2 regions of the Mycoplana sp. BE70 genome follow, and region 2 is predicted to be linked to the other one. Evidence: predicted binding sites of a transcription regulator. Region 2 holds the regulator's gene; the other holds the start of a gene.
What was found. Region 2 encodes LexA, which represses DNA repair genes until DNA is damaged. Its sites were predicted from a motif close to TGTTCNNNNTGTGTTCNG; they were not measured.

Region 1 (3,413 bases), on a different contig from region 2:
TGCAGGAGGTCTGCCTTGCGGGTGTCGGCGTCTTCGTGGATCCGATCGAGATGAGGCTCGTACCAGGCACGGGCCGTGGCGATCTCCGCAGGCCAGCCACCGCCTGCCTTCCTCAGACCGGAAAGCAGGGTAACGAAGGCGGTCCAGTCCTCACCCGTCTTCGGCGGCGGCGGGATCTCGGCGAGAGAAAGCAGGGGCTCGGGGTCGGCGGAAATAGTGTCGAGGATTTTCCCGGCCGTTTGCGGGCCGATGCCAGGCAACATCTGGAGAATCCGAAACCCGGCGACGCGGTCACGCGGGTTCTGGGCGAACCGCAGCACGGCGAGCAGATCCTTCACATGGGCGCTGTCCAGGAACTTCAGCCCCCCAAATTTGACGAAGGGAATGTTGCGGCGAGTAAGTTCCACCTCGAGCGCGCCGCTGTGGTTCGATGAGCGGAACAGCACGGCCTGCTGCTTGAGCGTGATGCCGACCTCGCGGTTGGCCAGCACCTGCTCGACGATGTAGTTGGCCTGATCGGTTTCGTCCTTCACGCTGACGAGAAGGGGGCGCTGTTCCGATTGCCGATCCGTCCAGAGGTTCTTCGTGAAGCGCTCGCGGGCCAGATCGATGACGCCATTTGCCGCCGCAAGGATCGGCTGCGTAGAGCGATAGTTGCGGTCGAGCGTGATGACATCCGCAGGCTTGGGCGAGAACTCATTCGGGAAGTCGAGAATGTTGCGGACGGTTGCCGCACGGAAGGAATAGATCGATTGCGCGTCGTCGCCAACGACAGTCAGGCCGCACCCTCCTGGTTTCAGCGCCATTAGGATCGATGCCTGCAGCCGGTTGGTGTCCTGGTACTCGTCGACGAGCACGTGGTCGAAGCGATTGCCGATGTCGTCGGCGAGCTCCGGATCGGAAACCGTCTGCGCCCAGTAGAGAAGCAGGTCATCGTAGTCGAGGACGTTTTGCGCCTGCTTGGCCTCGACATAGCCTGCAAAGAGTTCCCTGAGCTGTGCCTCCCATCCCGCCACCCACGGGTAGGCCGCCTTGAGCACGTCCGTGATCGAGCTCTCCGAATTGACGACACGCGAATAGATCGCAAGGCATGTGCCTTTCGTCGGAAAGCGGCTCTCGGTCTTCGACAGGCCGAGTTCGTGGCGAACGAGGTTCATCAGGTCGGCGCTGTCTTCCCGGTCATGGATCGTGAAATCAACGTTGAGACCGATCTGCTCGGCATATATCCGGAGCAGTCGTGCCCCGATGCCGTGGAACGTGCCCGACCATGCAAGGGCATCGGTCATGATCGCTGCATTGTCGCCGAGCACCTGCCGACAGATGCGTTCGACGCGTCGCGCCATTTCCGATGCGGCTCGGCGCGAAAACGTCATCAGCAGGATGCGGCGCGGATCGGCCCCGTTGACGATCAGATGTGCAACCCGATGCGCCAGCGTGTTGGTCTTGCCGGATCCGGCACCCGCGATGATCAGCAGCGGGCCGCCAAGCACGGCATCCGGTAGTCCAACACCGTGCTCGACCGCCTCACGCTGGCGGTCGTTCAGTTTTTCCAGATAGGTCGCGCTCATTTGCCCCCACGCGGATAAGAAAAAATTCCTGTTCTCGACCGCTGCCGTATCTATCTGACGAACTTGGCAAATCACCGAGTGGTCGGCGACCAATGACGTCGAATGCCACGTTTGGCGAGCGCAGGTCCGATTGACTCGCTCGGACAATCGGAACAAAAACGGAACGCATCAGTTCCGATCCACGCTGAAAACCCCAGGGAGGCTCTTTAGCGCCGTGTCTTCGTTGGCGATCAATCCGGTTATTGCCGAATTGCGAGAACGCATCGCCGGGCTCGAGAACGGCAATGCCCGCGCACGCAAGGTGCTGCCGTTCGGCGCGCCGGGAATCGATCAGGGGCTGCCAGGCGGCGGTCTTGCCTTTGGCGCGCTCCACGAGGTGGCAGGCGGCGGAAGCGGGACCGTCGACGGGGCGGCCGCCGCGCTGTTCGTCGCTGGGATCGCTGCGCGCGCGGAAGGCAAGTGTCTCTGGTGCCTGACACGGCCTGACCTGTTTTTTCCCGCTCTTTCGCAGGCAGGCCTCCATCCTGATCGGGTCACCTTCTGCGAGAGCGACCGGGAGGATGACGTGCTTTCAGCGATGGAGGAGGGCCTCTCCTTTGGTGGGTTGGCAATGGTCGTTGCAGAACTCGTTAGATTGCCGATGACGGCTTCCCGCCGTTTGCAGCTTGCTGCCGAGAAGTCAGGCTCGATGGGGATCGTTCTGCGGCGTTGGCGGCGGCAAAACGAGGCCTCGGACTATGGCCAGCCGACGGCATCGACCACGCGGTGGAGGATCAGCGTGTTGCCGTCCGATCCGCTGCCAGTGGCGGGCGTTGGCAGGGCGAGGTGGCTGGCGGAACTGATACGCGTGAAGGCGGGCGAGTGCGCCGAGTTTGAAATTGGAGCCCCCGATGCCAAGGGTCGTGTCTGTCTACTTCCCGTACCTGACCACGGATCGGATCAGGCGATCTGGCGCAGAAGCCATACCGGTTGAACAACCGCTGGCAGTCGTCTCGAAAAGTGGCTCCAAGCGGTGGCTCTCGGCGGTGGACCGCACTGCCATCAGTCTCGGATTGTGGCTGGGGATGCCTGCGAGCAAGGCGCAGGCGATGGTGGCCAATCTTGCCATGGTCGACGCCGCGCCTGCGGAGGACGCGGCCACCCTGAAGCGTTTGGCGCTTTGGATGCTTCGACAGTACAGCCCCGTGGTGGCCGTCGATGGAACAGAAGTGACCGTTGTCCCGACTGGCAGTGTCGGGAAGGCGGTGACCGGGCTTCCCGTGCACGCGCTCAGGCTTCCTGCCGAGACCGTTCAGGCGCTGCGAACCTTTGGTGTCGAAACTGTCGGCCAGTTGTCTGCGATGCCCCGCGCGCCAATGGCATTGCGTCTCGGCCCAGAGCCGGCCCGTCGGCTCGACCAGATGTTCGGGCGTCTCGCGGAGCCGATCGAACCGATGCGGACCCCCGAACTCGTCGAGGTGTCGAGGAATTTCCCCGAGCCGATCGGTGCCGCCGAGACGATTGCCAAATACACCCGTCGCCTCGTCGGCAAGTTGTCCGCGCGGCTGGAGCGGCAAGGATTGGGTGTCCGTCGATGCGATCTCGTTTTCCAGCGGGTCGACAACACCCGTCAGCATCTGCGTGCGGGGCTGGCCAAACCCGTTCGCGATCCCGGTCGCATATCCAAGCTTCTTTGCGATCGCATTGAGACGATCGATCCGGGATTCGGGATCGAGAAGATGACTCTGCTTGCGCTGATGGTCGAACCGCTTGAGGAACGTCAGGTCGCATCCTCGCTGATCGAAGAGAGCGTGGTCGACCTCGCGCCACTCGTCGACATCCTCGGAAACAGGGGGCATCGGCTTT
Region 2 (3,413 bases):
CTGGCGTGATTGGTCCGTACGGCGCTCCAGGTGGATCGGTGATCGGTCACGGATCCTTTCGGTTGCATCTGCGTTTGCCGGTGGGATTCTGCTGTCGTCCCTGATCGGCGGGGTCGCAACGCTCGTCTACTCCATCGGACATTTTCATCGCATCCCGGCCTATGGCCTTGCCGGAAACCTTCTTGCGATGCCGATCATTTCGTTCATCGTCATGCCGATGGCCGTCATCGCCATGCTGCTCATGCCGCTCGGACTGGACGGCATTCCGCTGGCGATCATGGGACGGGGCGTCGACTGGATCATCGCCATGGCCAATTGGGTTGCCGGCTGGGGCGGAGAGGTGGTCACCGGCAGATTGCCCCCCGCTGGCATTCGCGCTCATTGCTGCAGGTGGCGGGTTCATCTGCCTGCTTCGCACCCGTCTCGCGCTCATCGGCCTTCTACCACTCGTCTTCGGTGTGGCCATTGTGGCCGTCCGTCCATCGGATGCGCCGCCCGAGCTTCTCGTATCGGAGGACGGCCGGCTGGTGGCGCTCGTCACGCGGGGGAGGCCGCCACGAATCGGTCGAAACCGCCCGATTTCATCTACGATCAATGGCGTCGCGCCCTTCGCATCGAAAGCCATCGTTCGCCATTGTACCTGACCGATGAAGATGCCGCGCAACGGGCGCCCGCGGTCGGAGGTGCCGCGGGTATCGATCGCGCGCAGGACTCTGCGGACCGAGCAGCACCAGTAGCGAGCCTGGATGCGCGACAGCGCAGGAGCGCGGAACGGGAGCTTGACCCTGCTGCGATGGCGCGTGCGCGCGATGACATGCGTACAGCGTTCGCCACAGCCGCCAACGAAAAGCGATTCGTCTGCCGCCGCAGGGCGTGGTGCGCCGGTGCTGCGCCGGCCGGTTGGCGTGTCCTCGCGGTCGAGGACCCGGCCTTTCTCGGAACGGCCTGCGACAGTGCCGATCTCGTGGTCGTGCCACGAGACCTTCGAATGGAAACCTGCCGTTCCGGGGCCCAACTCGTTTCGGCGCGCAGCCTGCGCCGCACCGGCGCCCTTGAAATAACGCCGCAGACATTCGATCCGACTGGCCGCGCAAGTTACAGCGTCCGCAACGCGGTCACGACACTTCACCGCCCCTGGAGCCGGCACCGCCTGTACGACTGGCGGACAAACACATATCTCGACCTAGAAGACGCGGTCAGTGATAACGGCGGATGAGGCCGACCAGTTTGCCTTGAATCTTCACTCGGTCGGGGCCGAAGATGCGGGTCTCGTAGGCGGGATTGGCGGCTTCCAAGGCGATGGAGGCGCCCTTGCGGCGGAAGCGCTTCAGCGTCGCCTCCTCGTCGTCGACGAGAGCCACGACGATCTCTCCCGGGTTGGCGGAGTTGGTGTTGCGGATGATGACGGTATCTCCGTCGAGGATCCCGGCCTCGATCATCGAGTCGCCCTTGACTTCAAGCGCATAATGCTCGCCAGCGCCGAGCATCTCCATGGGAACCGCGATGTCATGGGTGTTGTTCTGGATAGCCGAGATCGGCACGCCGGCGGCGATGCGCCCCATGACCGGAACCGAAGCCGACCCGTCCGCGGCCGCGGGCTTGGCCGGGGAGGGCGCCGTCGCCGGCTTGCCAAGGCTTCCTTCGATGACGGACGGGGAAAAGCCGCGCCGCGCCTTCAGGCTCGGCGAATAGGCCTCGGGCAGCTTGATCACCTCGAGCGCGCGTGCCCGATTGGGCAGCCGGCGGATAAAGCCGCGCTCCTCGAGGGCTGTGATCAACCGGTGAATGCCCGACTTCGAGGCGAGATCGAGCGCATCCTTCATCTCGTCGAATGACGGCGGAATGCCGGTCTCCTTCATCCGCTCGTGGATGAACAGGAGCAGTTCCTGTTGTTTGCGGGTCAGCATGGCTCGTCACCCAGAATCGTGAAACAAATCCAGAACAGACACTATCTGTTCCATATGTGTTCCGCAAGGGGGCAAATTTCAATCAAGGGTGCAGGCGCTCGTTCGAGATTTCCAACCGTGATCCCGGCGGGAACTTCCATTATTCGGGAAAAGACCTCGTGAAGGACAAGGTCTTTTCCAGTTCAACAGCGACAGGGCCGGTGAGGCTGTTATGGGCACGCGGCGACGTAGCGGCGGCCGTAACGGTCGCGGTAGTAGCAACGACCAGGCTGTCCGGCCACATGGCCGATGACGGCGCCGGAAACACCGCCGATGGCGGCTCCGACGGCGGCGCCGCGGACGTCATTGGTGATGGCGCCGCCGATCACGGCGCCGGTGGCTGCGCCGATGCCGGCGCCCCTCTCGGTTGGCGTGCAGCCGACCGCTGCGAGCCCGGCCAGAACGAGCACTAGGGAAATCTTGGTCATGTCCATTCCTTCCTCTCTCGTTGATTTTCTTGCCTGTCGTAGTCTTGTCCATCCGAACGAACGGTCAAGTGTAATCCGGTTTTTCGGCCAGGTACAACCGCTCGTGGCGCGGCGGCCCAGGCAGGCTATTGGTGCTGTCTCTTCTCAACCGGCGGCCGGCAAGTACGGGGCAAAAAGCCCGCTTTTCCGATTTTGTGCTGACACTACGATTGTTGATCGGCGTTATAGTTCCCGCGGTGAGCTAGTATCCGCTGCCATTCCGGTCAGGCGGCTCAAGTCCTGTCGCGGCGGTCCAAAGCGGCAACAGCTTCATCATTCACGGTACTGGACAGGAGCACGGCGATCCAGCGGGTCGCCGGCACCTGTGCTGCGTATTCGATGAGGCAAATCAGGATGGGAACGCCAATGAAGGCACCCGGAAGACCCCACATGAAACTCCAAAAGAACACGGAGAAAATCACGGCGAACGGTGAAATCGCGAGCGAAGCACCGGTCAGCCGTGGCTCCAGGTAGCTGCCGATGACAAATTGGATAAGGTTCAGTCCGACGAAGACGAACACTGCGGATTGCCACGAATCGAACTGGGCAATCGCAAACATGGTGGGGAAGACCGTCGCCACGAATGGCCCGAGGAAAGGAATGTAATTGAGGGCGAACGCGATCGCTCCCCAGGCCGCAGCCAACTCAAGACCAACGAACCGGGCGAATATCCAAACGACCAACCCCGTCAGGATACTGGCAAACGTACGCACGGCCATGAAGCGTCGAAGCTTGGCACCGATCCTTCTGTTCGCCGCCAGAATCCGCGCACCGTGCGGTTGGACGCTCGGCAACAGCAGGCGTCGCTTGACGTCCTCCACTTCCAGAAGGCCGAGCATGACGGATATGAAGATCACCAGCGTGAAACCGGCGAAACTGTTCATGCGTCCGGCGACCCCTTGCAGCAATCCGACGAGCGCGCCGACGTTGAACCGCTCTGCCAACGGGCCGGCGACCGCCACACCATGCTCTTCCAGCCATTGGGCCCAATCAAGGTAGA

Region 1: J2Y48_RS19735 (ImuA family protein) is a predicted target of LexA. The motif match lies at 1,717-1,734, and genes of this name have one in related genera.

What each region holds. Positions count from the first base shown of each region.
Region 1 is NZ_JAVDTM010000011.1:58,545-61,957, reverse strand. Features, by position in the region: gene J2Y48_RS19740 (ATP-dependent helicase) at 1-1,568, opposite strand, end outside; gene J2Y48_RS19735 (ImuA family protein) at 1,783-2,541, shown strand; gene J2Y48_RS19730 (DNA polymerase Y family protein) at 2,459-3,413, shown strand, end outside.
Region 2 is NZ_JAVDTM010000009.1:147,261-150,673, reverse strand. Features, by position in the region: gene J2Y48_RS17750 (ComEC/Rec2 family competence protein) at 1-1,216, shown strand, start outside; gene lexA (transcriptional repressor LexA) at 1,197-1,907, opposite strand; gene J2Y48_RS17740 (YMGG-like glycine zipper-containing protein) at 2,117-2,374, opposite strand; gene J2Y48_RS17735 (AI-2E family transporter) at 2,647-3,413, opposite strand, start outside.